3 regions of the Streptomyces sp. NPDC058955 genome follow, and region 1 is predicted to be linked to each of the others. Evidence: predicted binding sites of a transcription regulator. Region 1 holds the regulator's gene; each other region holds the start of a gene.
The links. Region 1 encodes HrcA, which represses chaperone genes, less so after heat shock. Its sites were predicted from a motif close to TTNGCACTCNGNNNNNCNGAGTGCNAA; they were not measured.

Region 2: a site for HrcA is predicted at 3,650-3,676, ahead of groL (chaperonin GroEL). Genes of this name have one in related genera too.
Region 3: a site for HrcA is predicted at 4,607-4,633, ahead of groES (co-chaperone GroES). Genes of this name have one in related genera too.

The regions. Positions count from the first base shown of each region.
Region 1 covers NZ_JBHYKM010000012.1:35,941-41,765, reverse strand. Annotated here, with positions in the region: gene hemW (radical SAM family heme chaperone HemW) at 1-340, shown strand, start outside; gene ACFW1I_RS07915 (DUF3097 domain-containing protein) at 395-1,201, opposite strand; gene ACFW1I_RS07910 (MBL fold metallo-hydrolase) at 1,297-2,034, opposite strand; gene hrcA (heat-inducible transcriptional repressor HrcA) at 2,173-3,192, shown strand; gene dnaJ (molecular chaperone DnaJ) at 3,193-4,329, shown strand; gene ACFW1I_RS07895 (nitronate monooxygenase) at 4,435-5,523, shown strand; gene ACFW1I_RS07890 (16S rRNA (uracil(1498)-N(3))-methyltransferase) at 5,520-5,825, shown strand, end outside.
Region 2 covers NZ_JBHYKM010000024.1:50,052-55,876, forward strand. Annotated here, with positions in the region: gene ACFW1I_RS12515 (NAD-dependent epimerase/dehydratase family protein) at 1-207, opposite strand, end outside; gene ACFW1I_RS12520 (class I SAM-dependent methyltransferase) at 548-1,306, shown strand; gene ACFW1I_RS12525 (deoxyxylulose-5-phosphate synthase) at 1,389-1,721, shown strand; gene groL (chaperonin GroEL) at 1,860-3,482, opposite strand; gene ACFW1I_RS12535 (cold-shock protein) at 3,848-4,051, opposite strand; gene ACFW1I_RS12540 (MoaD/ThiS family protein) at 4,466-4,744, opposite strand; gene thrC (threonine synthase) at 4,763-5,825, opposite strand, start outside.
Region 3 covers NZ_JBHYKM010000026.1:19,775-25,599, forward strand. Annotated here, with positions in the region: gene ACFW1I_RS13105 (carbohydrate ABC transporter permease) at 1-448, shown strand, start outside; gene ACFW1I_RS13110 (hydroxyacid dehydrogenase) at 466-1,485, shown strand; gene ACFW1I_RS13115 (ester cyclase) at 1,529-2,227, shown strand; gene groL (chaperonin GroEL) at 2,415-4,043, opposite strand; gene groES (co-chaperone GroES) at 4,152-4,460, opposite strand; gene ACFW1I_RS13130 (hypothetical protein) at 4,739-5,059, shown strand; gene ACFW1I_RS13135 (hypothetical protein) at 5,056-5,226, opposite strand; gene ACFW1I_RS13140 (polysaccharide deacetylase family protein) at 5,223-5,825, opposite strand, start outside.

The DNA.
Region 1 (5,825 bases):
GGGCGCGGGGCCCGGCGCGCACTCGCACGTGGGCGGCGTCCGGTGGTGGAACGTCAAGCATCCCGGCGCGTACGCCGCCGCGCTCGCGGGCGGGAAGTCGCCGGGGGCCGGGCGGGAGATCCTCGCGGAGGAGGACAGGCGGGTGGAGCGGATCCTCCTCGAACTGCGGCTTCGGGAGGGCGTCGAGCTCTCGATCCTCAAGCCGGCGGGCCTCGCCGCGTCCCGCCAGGCGCTGCGGGACGGGCTGCTCGATGCCGGCCCGTACGAGGCGGGGCGGGCGGTCCTGACCCTGCGCGGCCGGCTGCTGGCGGACGCGGTGGTGCGGGACCTGGTGGACTGACGGGCGCGGCGCGGCCGTGGCGCGGGCCGGCGCGCGCGGCCCCCACGGAGGCGGCTAGCCGACCGTCACGAAGTCGATCAGGTGCTCGACCTTGCCGAGCAGTTCCGGTTCCAGGTCCTTGTAGGACGTGACCCGCTTCAGGATCGCCTGCCAGATCGCGCCCGTGTTGTCGGCGGGCCAGCCGAGGGCCCGGCAGGTGCCCGTCTTCCAGTCCTGGCCCCGGGGGACCTCCGGCCAGGCCCGGATGCCCAGGACCGCGGGTTTCACGGCCTGCCAGATGTCGATGTAGGGGTGGCCGACGACCAGGACGTGGTCCGAGGCGACCTGGGCGGCGATGCGGGACTCCTTGGAGCCGGGGACCAGGTGGTCGACCAGGACGCCCAGGCGGGCGTCCGGGCCCGGGGCGAAGTCGGCGACGATCTGCGGGAGGTGGTCGACGCCCTCCAGGTACTCGACGACCACGCCCTCGACGCGCAGGTCGTCGCCCCAGACCCGTTCGACCAGCTCGGCGTCGTGGCGGCCCTCCACGTAGATGCGGCTCGCCCGGGCCACCCGGGCCCGCGCGCCCGGGACGGCGATCGAGCCGGAGGCCGTACGGGCCGGGCGGGCCGGGCCGCCGGACGACGGGCGGACCAGGGTGACGACCTTGCCCTCCAGCAGGAAGCCGCGCGGCTCCATCGGGAAGACCCGGTGCTTGCCGAATCGGTCCTCCAGCGTCACCGTGCCCGCCTCGCAGCGGATCACCGCCCCGCAGAAGCCCGTCGCGACCTCCTCCACGACCAGATCGGGATCGGCCGGGACCTCGGGGACGGGGGCCGTGCGCTTCCACGGCGGGGTGAGGTCGGCGTCGTAGCTACGCACGGGTTCCAGTCCTCCGGGTGCGCTGTCGGTGGGTCCTGCCGGGGGATGCGGCCAGGGGGGCTTCAGGTCCGGGTCGCGGCCGCATTCCGGGGACGCTACGACACCTGGAAGCGGCGTGCCAGTTCATCGCGCTGGCGTCGGACGAAAGCCGCGTCGACGGTCGCGCCGTGGCCGGGGACGTACAGGGCGTCCTCGCCGCCGAGGGCGAGGAGGCGGTCGAGGGCGTCGGGCCAGCGGGCGCCGACCGCGTCCGGGCCTGCCTGGGGCTCGCCGGACTCCTCGACCAGGTCGCCGCAGAAGACGACCTCGCGCTCGCCCGGCACGCAGACGACCAGGTCGTGCCCGGAGTGGGCGGGGCCCAGATTGGCCAGGAGGACCTGCCGGCCGCCCAGGTCGAGGGTCCACTCGCCGGTGACGGTGTGGCGGGGGGCCACCAGCGCCTCCGCCGCCTCCGCCGCGGCCCGCTCGTCGACGCCCTGGCGCACCGCGTCCGTGTACAGCTCCTCGCGGCCGTGCGCGGAGCCGAGGAGCTCGTCCGTGCCGACCGCGCCGAAGACCTCCGCGCCGGCGAAGGCGGCCGTGCCGAGGACGTGGTCGAAGTGGGGGTGGCCGAGTGCGATGTGCGTCACGCGCCGGCCGCCGGTGATCGCCTCCGCCTGGGCCCGGATCCCGGCGCCCTCGGCGAGCGTGGAGCCCGTGTCGTAGAGCAGAACCGCCTTGTCCCCCACGACCAGACCGGTGGTCGCGTCCCAGCCCGGGAGGCGCCGTCGGCCCACCCCGACCGCGAGCCGTTCCCACCCCTGAGCCGCCCATACCGCTTCGTCGATGTCCATGTCGCCGACGCTAGCGGGTCCGCCTCCTTGCCAGGAGCGACGGCCCCGGCCGTACACTGGCCGGGGGTTTCCTGGCACTCGGACAGGGCGAGTGCCAAAAGCGGAGCAACCGGAACGGCCGGAACGGGAGGTGTGCGCGTGCTGAGCGAACGCAGACTCGAGGTACTGCGCGCCATCGTCCAGGACTACGTCGGGACGGAGGAACCGGTCGGTTCCAAGGCGCTCACCGAGCGCCACAAGCTCGGCGTCTCTCCCGCCACCGTGCGCAACGACATGGCGGTGCTGGAGGAGGAGGGGTACATCGCCCAGCCCCACACCAGCGCCGGCCGGATCCCCACGGACAAGGGCTACCGCCTCTTCGTGGACCGGCTGGCCGGCGTCAAGCCGCTCTCGACCCCCGAGCGGCGCGCCATCCACAACTTCCTCGACGGCGCCGTGGACCTCGACGACGTCGTGGGCCGCACGGTGCGGCTGCTCGCGCAGCTGACCCGGCAGGTCGCCGTCGTGCAGTACCCGTCGCTGACCCGTTCGTCCATCCGGCACGTCGAGCTGCTGTCGCTGGCCCCGGCCCGGCTGATGCTCGTCCTCATCACGGACACCGGACGGGTCGAGCAGCGGGTGATCGACTGTCCCGCGCCGTTCGGCGAGACCTCCCTCGCCGATCTGCGGGCCCGGCTGAACAGCCGGGTCGGCGGCCGTCGCTTCGCCGACGTGCCGCAGCTGGTGCAGGACCTCCCCGAGTCGTTCGAGGAGCCCGAGGAGCGCGCCACGGTCTCGACCGTGCTGGCGACCCTCCTGGAGACGCTCGTGGAGGAGCACGAGGAGCGGCTGATGATCGGCGGCACCGCCAATCTCACCCGCTTCGGACACGACTTCCCGCTGACGATCAGGCCCGTCCTGGAGGCCCTGGAGGAGCAGGTCGTGCTCCTCAAGCTGCTGGGCGAGGTCAAGGAATCGGGCATGACCGTACGCATCGGGCACGAGAACGCCTACGAGGGACTGAACTCCACGTCCGTCGTCTCGGTCGGCTACGGTTCGGGCGGCGAGGCAGTCGCCAAACTCGGCGTGGTCGGACCGACCCGCATGGACTACCCCGGAACGATGGGAGCGGTACGCGCAGTGGCACGTTACGTCGGACAGATCCTGGCGGAGTCGTAAGTGGCCACGGACTACTACGCCACACTCGGCGTGCGCCGCGACGCTTCCCAGGACGAGATCAAGAAGGCCTTCCGCCGCCTCGCCCGCGAGCTTCACCCGGACGTCAATCCGGACCCGAAGACGCAGGAGCGGTTCAAGGAGATCAACGCCGCCTACGAGGTCCTGTCGGACCCGCAGAAGAAGCAGGTCTACGACCTCGGCGGCGACCCGCTGTCCAGCTCCGGCGGGGGCGGCGCGGGCGGCTTCGGAGCCGGTGGCTTCGGCAACTTCTCCGACATCATGGACGCCTTCTTCGGCACGGCCTCGCAGCGCGGACCGCGCTCGCGGACCCGCCGCGGCCAGGACGCCATGATCCGCCTGGAGATCGACCTCAACGAGGCGGCCTTCGGCACCACCAAGGACATCCAGGTCGACACGGCCGTCGTCTGCACCACCTGTTCGGGTGAGGGTGCCGCGCCCGGCACCTCCGCGCAGACCTGTGACATGTGCCGCGGCCGCGGCGAGGTCTCGCAGGTCACCCGGTCGTTCCTCGGCCAGGTCATGACCTCCCGGCCCTGCCCCCAGTGCCAGGGCTTCGGCACCGTCGTCCCGACCCCGTGCCCCGAGTGCGCGGGCGACGGCCGGGTCCGGTCCCGCCGCACGCTCACCGTCAAGATCCCCGCCGGTGTCGACAACGGCACCCGGATCCAGCTCGCGGGCGAGGGCGAGGTCGGCCCCGGCGGCGGCCCCGCCGGCGACCTGTACGTCGAGATCCAGGAGACCCCGCACGAGGTCTTCCAGCGGCGCGGCGACGACCTGCACTGCACGGTCACCCTCCCGATGACGGCGGCGGCGCTCGGCACGAAGGTGCAGCTCCAGACGCTGGACGGGCTGGAGGAGATCGACATCCGGCCGGGCACCCAGTCCGGCCAGTCGGTCCCGCTGCACGGCCGGGGCGTCACGCACCTGCGGGGCAACGGGCGCGGCGACCTGATCGTCCACGTCGAGGTCCAGACCCCGGGCAAGCTCGACGCCGAGCAGGAGCGCCTGCTGCGCGAACTGGCCAAGCTGCGCGGCGAGGAACGGCCCACGGGCCAGTTCCAGCCGGGTCAGCAGGGGCTGTTCTCGCGGCTGAAGGATGCCTTCAACGGGCGCTGACGGGGCCGGGCCCGTCGGGGCCCGTGTGATCTGTGCGTGAGAGGGGCGGCACTCTGAGTGCCGCCCCTTTCCCGTGCCCGGCAAGGGGCATGACACGATGCCCATATGTCCACCACCGCACTGAACGATCTCTTCCGGTATCCGATCGTGCAGGCCCCCATGGCGGGTGGCGCTTCCAGTCCCGCGCTCGTCGGAGCCGTCGGCGCGGCCGGCGCGCTCGGCTTCCTCGCCGCCGGGTACAAGACGGCCGGCGGTCTCTACCAGGAGATCAAGCAGGTCCGCGGGCTGACCGGACAGCCCTTCGGCGTCAACGTCTTCATGCCGCAGACCGGCCCCTCGGCCGACCCCGCGGCCATCGAGGTCTACCGCCACCAGCTGGCCGGGGAGGCCGGCTGGTACGGCACCCGGCTCGGTGAGACCGACGACTCGCGCGACGACGGGTACGAGTCCAAGCTGGCGATCCTGCTGGAGGACCCCGTCCCCGTCGTCTCCTTCACCTTCGGCTGCCCGAAGCCCGAGACCTTCGAGGCGTTCGCCCGCGCCGGTACGTACACGATCGTCACCGTCACCACCGCCGAGGAGGCCCGTACGGCCCAGGCGGCGGGCGCCGACGCGCTGTGCGTCCAGGGCGTCGAGGCGGGCGGCCACCAGGGCTCGTACCGCGACGACCCGGCCGACGAGCAGCCCGGCACCGGCGTCCTCGCCCTCCTCGCCCAGGTCCGGGAGACCACCGCGCTGCCGCTGGTCGCCGCCGGAGGGCTGATGCGCGGCGCGCAGATCGCCGCCGTGCTCGCCGCCGGGGCCGCCGCCGCCCAGCTCGGCACCGCCTTCCTGGTCTGCCCCGAGTCCGGCGCCCACCCGCTGCACAAGCGGGCCCTCACCGACCCGCTCTTCACCCGCACCGCCCTCACCCGGGCGTTCTCCGGCCGCCCGGCCCGCGGGCTCGTCAACCGCTTCATGCGCGAGCACGGCCCGTACGCCCCCGCCGGCTACCCCGAGATCCACCACCTCACCGCCCCGCTGCGGAAGGCCGCCGCCGACGCCGGCGACGCCCAGGGCATGGCCCTGTGGGCGGGCCAGGGCCACCGGCTGGCCCGCGAGCTGCCCGCCGGGGAGCTCGTCGAGGTGCTCGCCGCCGAACTCGACACCGCCCTCACCGACCTCGCCGACCCGGCCCTCAGGAGTGCCTCATGACCGCCCCCGTCTTCGTCGTCGACGCCGTCCCCGGCGTCGGCACCTTCGTCCTGGAGGGCCCCGAGGGGCGGCACGCCGTCTCCGTGAAGCGCCTCCAGGCCGGCGAGGAGCTCGTCCTCACCGACGGCCGGGGCCGCTGGGCCGAGTGCGTGGTGCGGGAGACCGAGGGCAAGGACCGGCTGACCGTGGAGGTGACGGGGGACCACGAGGAGCCGGCGGAGGAGCCGCGGATCACCGTCGTCCAGGCGCTCCCCAAGGGTGACCGGGGCGAACTCGCCGTCGAGACCATGACCGAGACCGGC
Region 2 (5,825 bases), on a different contig from region 1:
CACCTCGACCACGGCGTCCCACTCCCGGTCGAGCAGCCCGTCGTACGCCCCCGGCTCCCGCCGGTCCGCCACCACCAGCCGCGCCCCCGCGGCCACCTCCCCGCTCTCCCCCCGCGCCAGACACGTCACCGCGTGCCCCCGCGCCAACGCCCGCCGCGACACCTCGCGGCCCACCCAAGCCGTACCGCCCAGCACCAGAATCTCCATGCGCCCCAGTCGACCACCGAACGGCCCGCCGCGGGACAGCAGTTCGCCGTCGGCGCACGTAATGCGCCGACGGCGAACGAGAGGCCCCGCCGCTCCCCTCAGAACGGGTCACCACGCCCGTAAAACCCACCCCGTCGTCCCGCGCAATGCCCCCTCACACCCCCCTGAAGGCCCCTCCGCCGCGCCCCCGGGCCCCTCCCGGGGGACGGCTCCGCGACCGCGCCGAACGCCCCGCCCAGCCCCCTCGCAGCCCCTCCCCCGCCACCCCCAACACCCTCTCTGACCTGGGCATTTGACGCCCAACCCCCTACCCTGGAACTCACGTCGAGGGGAGATCCACATGGAGCAGACGGTGCCGAAGACGGACCGGAACATCCGCACGGTCGAGGACGTCCTGACCCTGCTGGACGGGCTGTTCGCGCCCGGTGCGGACCGGTGGACGGAGGGCGGCGCGGAGTGGTGGGACGGCTTCTACGCGGACCGGGAGCGGCCGGTGCCGTTCTTCGTCCCGAAGCCGGACGAGAACCTGGCGGCGTACGCGGAACGGGGCCTGCTCCAGGGCGGCGGACGCGCCCTCGACCTGGGCTGCGGCCCGGGCCGCAACGCCCTGTACCTCGCCTCGCTCGGCTACACGGTGGACGCGGTCGACCTCTCGGCGACGGCCATCGGCTGGGCGCAGGAACGTGCCCGGCAGAACGGCGTCGAGACCATCCGCTTCACCTGCGGCAACGCCTTCGCGCCCGGCACGGTCGAGGGCCCGTACGACCTCGTCTACGACTCCGGCTGCCTCCACCACCTGCCCCCGCACCGCCGCGTCAGCTACCTGGCCCTCCTCGACCGCGTCCTCGCCCCCGGCGGCCACTTCGCCCTGACGGCCTTCGCGGCGGGCGAGGGCGGCATGGGCTCGGAGCGCCCCGACGCCGACTTCTACCGCGCCGGCGCCCTGGAAGGCGGCCTCGCCTACACGGACACGGACCTCCGCACCCTCTTCGCCGACCACCTGACCCCGCTCGAACTCCGCCGCATGCACGACGAACCCGCCGACTCCCTGCGCTTCGGCAGGAGCTTCCTCTGGACGGGACTCTTCCGCCGCCCGTAGGAGAGAAGCGGCGGGTCCCCGTCCGACGGCGGGCGCGGAAATCGCGGGCGGGACCGCTCCGGCCGCCCCTACCCTGCCCCCCATGGGAGTCAACAGGTCCTCGTACGTGTGCCTGCCGTGCCGGGGCTCGTACAAGCAGGGGTACGAGCACGGGCCCGAGCACCGGTGTCCGCGCTGCGGCGAGCCGATGGTGGGGGTCGGCACCGCGTTCCAGCCGCCGAAGCGGCGGGACGACGAGGCGTGGCGGGTGCTCTCCGTGCTGCTGCACGCGGGGGTGCGGTTCCGCACCAGCTGCTGCCAGGGCTGCGGCCCCGGCTACCGGCCCCGCACCCTCGCCGAGGTGAAGGCCCGCGTCGCGTACGCCCGCCGCACCGGCGAACCGCTCGCCAAGGCGCTCGTCCGGCCGGTCGTCTGAGGGCCGTCACGCGCTGAGGGCCGTCACGTGCCGAGGGCCGGAACGTGCCGAGGGCCGGAACGCGCCGAGGGCGGCACCCCCTCGTGGGGAGTGCCGCCCTCGGTTCGCGTTCAGCGATGAACCACCGATCCCTGGGGATCAGAAGTCCATGTCACCGCCCGGCATGCCGCCGCCGGCCGGGCCCGCGGCCTTCTCCGGCTTGTCGGCGATGACGGCCTCGGTGGTGAGGAAGAGCGCGGCGATCGACGCGGCGTTCTGCAGCGCGGAGCGCGTCACCTTGGCCGGGTCGATGATGCCCTCGGCGACCAGGTCGACGTACTCGCCGGTCGCGGCGTTGAGGCCGTGACCCGGGGTCAGGTTGCGCACCTTCTCGACCACGACGCCGCCCTCAAGGCCGGCGTTGACCGCGATCTGCTTGATCGGGGCCTCCAGGGCGAGCTTGACGATCGCGGCACCGGTGGCCTCGTCGCCGTCCAGCTCCAGCTTCTCGAAGACGCTGGACGCCTGGAGCAGGGCCACGCCACCGCCGGCGACGATGCCCTCCTCGACGGCCGCCTTGGCGTTGCGCACGGCGTCCTCGATGCGGTGCTTGCGCTCCTTGAGCTCGACCTCGGTCGCGGCACCGGCCTTGATGACCGCCACGCCGCCGGCGAGCTTCGCGAGGCGCTCCTGGAGCTTCTCGCGGTCGTAGTCGGAGTCGCTGTTCTCGATCTCGGCGCGGATCTGGTTCACGCGGCCCGCGACCTGCTCGCTGTCACCGGCACCGTCGACGATGGTGGTCTCGTCCTTGGTGATGACGACCTTGCGGGCGCGGCCCAGCAGGTCGAGACCGGCCGACTCCAGCTTGAGGCCGACCTCCTCGGAGATGACCGTGCCGCCGGTGAGGATGGCGATGTCCTGGAGCATGGCCTTGCGGCGGTCGCCGAAGCCCGGGGCCTTGACGGCCACGGAGCGGAAGGTGCCCTTGATCTTGTTGACGATCAGGGTGGAGAGCGCCTCGCCCTCGACGTCCTCGGCGATGATCAGCAGCGGCTTGCCGGACTGCATGACCTTCTCGAGGAGCGGGATCAGGTCCTTCACGGACGAGACCTTGGAGTTGACGATGAGGATGTACGGGTCGTCGAGCGACGCCTCCATACGCTCCATGTCGGTGGCGAAGTACGCCGAGATGTAGCCCTTGTCGAAGCGCATGCCCTCGGTGAGCTCCAGCTCCAGACCGAAGGTCTGGGACTCCTCGACGGTGATGACGCCTTCCTTGCCGACCTTGTCCATCGCCTCGGCGATGAGCTCGCCGATCTGCGTGTCGGCGGCGGAGATGGAGGCGGTGGAGGCGATCTGCTCCTTCGTCTCGACCTCCTTCGCCTGGTCGAGCAGGGCGCCGGAGACGGCCTCGACGGCCTTCTCGATGCCGCGCTTGAGGGCCATCGGGTTGGCGCCGGCGGCGACGTTGCGGAGACCCTCGCGGACGAGCGCCTGGGCGAGGACGGTGGCGGTGGTCGTGCCGTCGCCGGCGACGTCGTCCGTCTTCTTGGCGACTTCCTTGACCAGCTCGGCGCCGATCTTCTCGTACGGGTCCTCGAGCTCGATCTCCTTGGCGATGGAGACACCGTCGTTGGTGATCGTGGGGGCGCCCCACTTCTTCTCGAGGACGACGTTACGGCCCTTGGGGCCGAGGGTGACCTTGACGGCGTCAGCGAGCTGGTTCATGCCGCGCTCGAGACCGCGCCGGGCCTCCTCGTCGAACGCGATGATCTTGGCCATGTGAAGTGGTCCTCCCGGACATGGGGTGGATAACGCTCCAGGACCGCGCCGACGCCCGCGACGGACGGCCTCCGCGTTCCGCGTGGTTCCTTGCCCCACCCGGGTCGGCGGCCTCGCCGTGCTCGGTCCTCGTAGCACTCTCACCTTCCGAGTGCTAACGCCAATGATTAGCACTCGACCCAGGAGAGTGCAAGCGCCTCGAAGAGGCTCCTATAGGGGTGGTGGCCGGGCGACGGGCGGGCGCAAGCGACTCTCGTGGATCGGGCACCTCCACGCCACCGGGTCCGGGAACGCGTGAGGGGCCCGCATCCCTGGGGATGCGGGCCCCTCGACGACGAGACGTCGGTGGCCGATCGCGCCGCGCCTCAGGCGGTCACCTTGACCATGTCCGCCTGCGGACCCTTCTGACCCTGCGAGATCTCGAACTCGACTCGCTGGCCCTCTTCGAGGCTGCGGTACCCATCCATCTGGATGGCGCTGTAGTGGACGAAAACATCCGCACCACCGTCGACCGCGATGAAGCCGTAGCCCTTCTCCGCGTTGAACCACTTGACGGTGCCCTGAGCCATGCCTAACTCCCCTATTACGTACTGGCCCTTGAGCGGACCCGCACTTCGCGGACCCGGGTCAGAACCTGCGCCGGAACGCGTCGACCGCCGCTGAATGTATCTGTCCAACTGCCCTCTGCAACAGGGCAATCGACCGGGAATTCTGAGGGGAGCGGAAAGGGGGATCAGGAAGAAATGCTGGAATTGCGGGGCAAGTCGGGCCGGGCGAAAGGCACATAAGGGGCAGACTGTGCGCGCTTTTCGGCCGCTTGTTGTCGCATTCTTGTCAGGTCCGAGCCCGCCCTCATATGCGTCCGGCATGAGCGGCGGAGGGGACTTCCCCAACTCTACCGCGCTCAACCATGCAGAATTGCCCCCTCCGCTTTCTCTCGCGGAAGGGGCAATTCTGTAGCGGAGGCTACCAACAGGTAACGGTCAGCAACCGCCGGCGACGGCCGGGATGATCGAGACGCCCGCGCCGTCCGGCGTGGCGGTCTCCAGGCCCTGCTCGAAGCGGACGTCGTCGTCGTTCACGTAGACGTTCACGAAGCGGCGCAGCTTGCCCTGGTCGTCGAGGACGCGGGCGGCGATGCCGGTGTGGTTCTTCTCCAGGTCGGCGATGACCTCGGCGAGGGTCGCGCCCTCGGCGGCGACCTCGGCCTGACCGCCGGTGTAGGTGCGGAGGATGGTGGGGATGCGGACGTTCACGGCCATGGTGGCTTCACGGACCTTTCAGTGGGCCAGGCCCGCGTCGCGGAACGCGTCCAGGCTCGGGCGGATGGTGGCGGTCGCCTGAGAGCTGTCGGCCACGGCGTCCAGGGTCTTGAGCCCGTCGCCGGTGTTGAGGACGACGGTGGTGAGGTTCGGGTCGATGACGCCGGCCTCGACGAGCTTGCGCGCCACGCCGACGGTCACGCCGCCCGCCGTCTCGGCGAAGATGCCCTCGGTCCGGGCCAGCAGCTTGATCGCGTCGACGACCTGCTCGTCGTTCACGTCCTCCACCGCGCCGCCGGTGCGGCGGGCGATGTCGAGGACGTACGGGCCGTCGGCCGGGTTGCCGATCGCGAGGGACTTGGCGATGGTGTTCGGCTTCTGGGGGCGGACCACGTCGTGGCCGGCCTTGAAGGCCGCCGACACCGGGGAGCAGCCCTCGGCCTGGGCGCCGAAGATCTTGTACGGCTTGTCCTCGACCAGGCCGAGCTTGATGAGCTCCTGCAGACCCTTGTCGATCTTGGTGAGCTGGGAGCCGGAGGCGATCGGGATGACCAGCTGGTCGGGGATGACCCAGCCGAGCTGCTCGCAGATCTCGTACGCGAGCGTCTTGGAGCCCTCGCCGTAGTACGGACGCAGGTTGACGTTGACGAAGCCCCAGCCCTCGCCGAGCGGGTCGCCGATGAGCTCGGAGCAGAAGCGGTTGACGTCGTCGTAGTTGCCCTCGATGGCGACCAGGTCACCGCCGTAGACACCGGCCATGACGACCTTGCCCTGCTCCAGGTCGTGCGGGATGAAGACGCAGGAGCGGAAGCCGGCGCGGGCGGCGGCGGCGCCGACGGCGCCGGCCAGGTTGCCGGTGGAGGAGCAGGAGAGGGTGGTGAAGCCGAAGGCGCGGGCGGCCTCGATGGCCTGGGCGACGACCCGGTCCTTGAAGGAGTGGGTCGGGTTGCCGGAGTCGTCCTTGACGTAGAGCTTGCCGGGGGCGACGCCGATCTCGCGGGCGAGGTTGTCGGCCTTGACGAGCGGGGTCCAGCCGGGGTTCAGGTTCGGCTTCTCGGCGACGTCGGCGGGGACGGGCAGC
Region 3 (5,825 bases), on a different contig from region 1:
CAGCGAGATCGGCATCGTCAACACCTACGCCGCCGTGCTGCTGCCGGTCCTGGTCAACCCCTTTGGGGTCTACCTCTCCCGGGTGCTGTGCGCCGCCTACGTCCCCGACGAGGCGCTCGAAGCCGCCCGGATCGACGGCGCCGGCGAGCTGCGGGTCTTCTGGTCGATCGGTCTGCGCACGGTCATGCCGGGCTTCGTGACCGTCTTCCTCTTCCAGTTCACCGCCGTCTGGAACAACTTCTTCCTCCCCCTGGTGATGCTTTCGGACCAGAAGCTCTTCCCGCTGAGCCTCGGCCTCTACGCGTGGAACAGCAACGCCCACGCCGAGCCGGACTACTACCCCCTCGTCGTCACCGGTTCGCTGCTCGCCGTCGTCCCCCTCGTCGTCGCCTTCGTCTCGCTCCAGCGCCACTGGAAGGCCGGACTGACCGCCGGCAGCGTCAAGTGAGGAGCCCAGGTCCCACCATGCACCCCACCACCGACAACCGCCCCTCCCTCCTGCTCGCGATGGGCCCCGGCGTCGCCGGCCGGCTCCTCACCGACGCCCACCGCGCCCGCCTCGCGGAGCTCACCCGCACCGACCCGCACCTGGTCGCCCACGACCTGACCGCCCCCGACCCGCGCTCCGCCGCCGCCCTCGCCGAGGCCGAACTCCTCCTCACCTGCTGGGGCGCCACCCCGCTCACCCCGGAGGTGCTGGCCCGCGCCCCGCGCCTGAAGGCCGTGGTGCACGCGGCCGGTTCGGTCAAGCACCACATCACCGACGCCTGCTGGGAACGCGGCCTCCGGGTCACCAGCGCCGCCGCCGCCAACGCCCTGCCGGTCGCCGAGTACACCCTCGCCGCGATCCTCTTCGCCGGGAAGCGGGTGCTGCGCTCGGCCCAGCGGTACGCCGAACTCCGCGCCGACCACGCCTGGCTCGCCGAGTCCGCCGACTGGGGCAACTACCGCCGCACGGTCGGCATCGTCGGCGCCTCCCGCATCGGCCGCCGGGTCGTCGAACTGCTGCGCCCCTTCGACGTCGAGGTGCTGCTGTACGACCCGTACCTGACGGCCCCGCCGCCGGGCGCGGCCCTCGCCGGCCTGGACGAACTCTGCGCCCGCAGCTCGGTGGTCTCCGTGCACGCGCCCCAACTCCCGTCCACGTACCGCATGATCGGGGCCCGCCAGCTCGCCGCCCTGCCCGACGGCGCCACCCTGATCAACACCTCCCGGGGCTCCCTGATCGACGAGGACGCCCTCCTCCCCCATCTGACCGCGGGCCGCCTCCACGCGGTCCTCGACGTGACCGACCCGGAACTCCCTCCGGCGGACTCCCCGCTCTACAGCCTCCCCAACGTCCTCCTGACCCCCCACATCGCCGGCTCGCTCGGCAACGAGCTGCACCGGATGACCGACCAGGCCCTGGCGGAGATCGCCCGCTACACCCGGGGCGAGCCCTTCGCCGAGGAGGTCAGAGCCGCCGACCTCACCCACTCGGCCTAGACTGGAGAGGTCCATCCGCGGCTTCGCCCGGTCGGAGGCGGCCATGACCTTCGTGCAGATCATCGAGTGCAGGACGAGCCGGGTCGAGGAGCTCAACCGGCTCATGGACCGGTGGGTCGAGGAGACCCGGGGGAAACGGACCGCCACCCACAGCATCGTCGGGACGGACCGGTCCGACGCCTCGCACATCGTGGAGATCGTCGAGTTCCCCTCGTACGACGTGGCCATGCGCAACTCGCAGCTGCCGGAGACCGACCGGATCTTCCGGGAGATGGTCGCCCTCTGTGACGAGATGCCGACCTTCACGGACCTGGACGTGGTCCGGGACGAGGCGCTGTACAAGGCGAACGCGCGGCGGTTCTTCGAGCTGATCTCCTCGCCCGGGGAGCTGCCGCCGCTCGACGAGGTCTTCGCCGAGGGCTACCACGACCACGACCCGAGCAACCCGAGCGACGTCTACGGCATGGACGCGCTGCGGCGCGAGGCGGAGATGTGGCGGGCGGGGTTCGACTTCGCCTTCACCATCGAGGACCAGATCGCCGACGGCGACCGGGTCTGCACCCGGTGGACGTGGAACGGCACGCACAACGGCGACTTCATGGGGATCCAGCCCACCGGCATGGAGGTGAGCATGACCGGGATGGTCGTCCACCGCTTCCGGGAGGACGGCAAGGCGGTCGAGGGCTGGTGGCAGTACGACCTGCTCGGCCTGATGGGGCAGCTCGGCGCCGTGGAGGCGTGAACGGAGGAAGCACCGAGCGGCCGGGGGGGCGCCCCCCCCCGCCCCCCGCCCCCCCCCCCCCCCCCCGCGAGCGGAGCGGCACACGGGGGCTCCGCGGGGGGGCGGCGGGCCTGCCCCGCTCCCGCGCGCGCGCGGGGCCCCCGGCGGCGGGGCCCCCCGGGGCCTGGGACAACGACTGCGGCGTGCCTCAGTGGGAGTGGCCGTGACCGTGGCCGTGGCCGTGGTCCGCCGGCTCCTCCTCCTTCTTCTCCACCACGAGGGTCTCGGTGGTGAGGAGCAGGGAGGCGATGGAGGCGGCGTTCTCCAGGGCGGAGCGGGTGACCTTCACCGGGTCGATGACGCCGGCCTTGACCAGGTCGCCGTACTCGCCGGTGGCGGCGTTGAAGCCCTGGCCCTTGTCGAGGTCGGCGACCTTGGAGGTGATGACGTAGCCCTCCAGGCCGGCGTTCTCGGCGATCCAGCGCAGCGGCTCGACGGCGGCGCGGCGGACGACGGAGACACCGGTGGCCTCGTCGCCGGTCTTGCCGAGGTTGTCCTCCAGCACCTTGACGGCGTGGACGAGCGCGGAGCCACCACCGGAGACGATGCCCTCCTCGACCGCGGCGCGGGTCGCGGAGATGGCGTCCTCCAGACGGTGCTTCTTCTCCTTCAGCTCCACCTCGGTGGCGGCGCCGACCTTGATCACGCACACGCCGCCGGCCAGCTTCGCGAGGCGCTCCTGGAGCTTCTCGCGGTCCCAGTCGGAGTCCGTGTTCTCGATCTCGGCCTTGATCTGGGCGACGCGGCCCGCGACGTCCTCGGACTTGCCGCCACCGTCGACGATGGTGGTGTCGTCCTTGGAGACGGTCACGCGGCGGGCGGTGCCCAGCACGTCCAGACCGGCCTGGTCGAGCTTGAGGCCGACCTCCTCGGCGATGACGGTGGCACCGGTGAGGGTGGCCATGTCCTGGAGCATCGCCTTGCGGCGGTCGCCGAAGCCGGGGGCCTTGACGGCCACGGCGTTGAAGATGCCGCGGATCTTGTTGACGATGAGGGTGGAGAGGGCCTCGCCCTCGACGTCCTCGGCGATGATCAGCAGCGGCTTGGAGCCACCCGCCTGGACGACCTTCTCAAGCAGCGGCAGCAGGTCCTGGATCGAGGAGATCTTGCCCTGGTTGATCAGGATGTACGGGTCGTCGAGGACGGCCTCCATACGCTCCTGGTCGGTGACCATGTACGGGGAGAGGTAGCCCTTGTCGAAGGCCATGCCCTCGGTGAACTCCAGCTCCAGGCCGAAGGTGTTGGACTCCTCGACGGTGATGACACCGTCCTTGCCGACCTTGTCCATGGCCTCGGCGATGAGCTCGCCGACCTGCTGGTCCTGGGCGGAGAGCGCGGCGACGGCGGCGATGTCGGACTTGTCCTCGATCGGGCGCGCGGTGGCGAGCAGGTCCTCGGAGACGGCCTTGACGGCGGCGTCGATGCCCTTCTTCAGGGCGGCCGGGGAGGCGCCGGCGGCGACGTTGCGCAGACCCTCGCGGACGAGCGCCTGGGCGAGCACGGTGGCGGTGGTGGTGCCGTCACCCGCGATGTCGTTGGTCTTGGTCGCCACCTCCTTGACGAGCTGGGCGCCGAGGTTCTCGTACGGGTCCTCGATCTCGACCTCGCGGGCGATCGTGACACCGTCGTTGGTGATGGTGGGCGCGCCGAACTTCTTGTCGATGACGACGTTGCGGCCCTTGGGGCCGATCGTCACCTTCACCGTGTCGGCCAGCTTGTTGACGCCGCGCTCAAGGGCGCGACGGGCGTCCTCGTCGAACTTCAGGATCTTCGCCATGGGAGCGATTCAGCCCTCTCGGAAATCGTGTGGAGAAAACAACCGCGCCCCTGGACGCCCAAGAGATCAAGGGGTCAGGGGCGCGGTGCACTGCGGGTACGGCGTCTCTTACTTCTCGATGATCGCGAGCACGTCGCGGGCCGAGAGGACGAGGTACTCGTCGCCGTTGTACTTCACCTCGGTGCCGCCGTACTTGCTGTAGAGCACGACGTCGCCGACCTTGACGTCGAGCGGCAGGCGCTCGCCGTTCTCGAAGCGGCCCGGGCCCACGGCGAGGACGGCGCCCTCCTGGGGCTTCTCCTTCGCGGTGTCCGGGATGACCAGGCCCGAGGCCGTGGTCTGCTCGGCGTCGAGCGGCTGGACCACGATGCGGTCCTCGAGCGGCTTGATGGCAACCTTGGAGCTGGCGGTCGTCACGATCCGACCTCCCCCTTCGGAGATCTCGCGGGGTTAACTGTCTGAGGTGGCGACCAGGTCGATCCGTCGTCGCGGGTGCCGGACCTGCCCGTCGCTGTGTTGGCACTCTCCGGTGGGGAGTGCCAGAGCCGAGACTATGACCGCGATTAGCACTCGGTCAAGCGGAGTGCCAATTCCTCACCCGGTGGCGGCCCCGGAAGGGCGTGCCGGCGCCGCGATCCGGTCTCGATCCGGGGAACGTACGCGCGGAGTCCGGGGTTCCGTACGAAGGTACGGAGATGACCACCGCCCCGCCCCGGGTCCGCCCGCTCCCCGATCTCGCCCTCTCCGTCCTGCTGCTGGCGGCGGACGCCCTCGTCACCGTGGCGGTCATGGTCCTGATGGGGCTGCGGGCCATGGGCGACGTCCGCTATCCCGGTCCGCCGCCCCCGCCGGACTGGGTCCCCGCCTGCTGGTTCGCCGGCCTCGCGGCGGTCACGGGGGTGACCTGCTGGGCCCTGCGGAGCCAGGGCTGGCGCCTGGCCGCGTGGACCCAGTTGGTCGCGACGGGTCTGCTCGCCGTCCTCACGGCGGTCGTCGCCGTGGCCACCGCCCGCTAGGAGCGCGGGCCCCCCTCCGCGCGGACCGGTCCGCGGTCGGCGTCCCTGTCGTCGCCGACCCGCTCCACGGCCTTGCGGCCGAGGCGTTCGAGCGGGTCGACGGCGGAGGCGCAGCCGGTGAGGCCGAGGAGGAGGGCGGCGACCACGAGCGGGCGGAGCCGGCTCATACGTAGTCCTCCAGCCGGGCGACCGCGTACCCCTTGGACGTGATCACGTTCATCGCCCGGCGGATCATGTCGGGCATGCTGCCCTTCCAGTCCTCCTCGCCGCGGAAGTGGGTGAGGACGATGTCGCCGGGGTGCAGGTCGCGGTCCCACTCGCGCCACTCCATGTGGTCGGGGAACGCCTCGGAGGCCCAGAGCGGGACGGCCTTGACGCCGCAGGACTTGGCGGCGCGCAGGGTGTCCTCGTTGTAGTTGCCGTACGGCGGGCGGAAGAGCTCGGGGCGCTTGCCGTACTTCTTCTCGATGACGTCCTGCATGCCGCAGATCTCGCGCTTCTGGCGCGCGTAGGAGAGCCCCGGCAGGTACTTGTGGTTGAGGGTGTGGTTGTGGAGGGAGATCCCGCGCGGCTGGGACTTCTGCATCTTCGCGAAGTAGGCGTAGTCGTCGCTGACCACGTAGTCGCTGAGGAAGGCGCTGTAGGGGATGTCCAGATCGGCCATCATCCGGATCAGCTCGGGGTCCTTCTCGGCGCCGTCGTCGATCGTCAGGAAGACGATCTTCTCCTTGGTGGGGACGGTGGTGAAGACGGGCGGCAGTCCCTC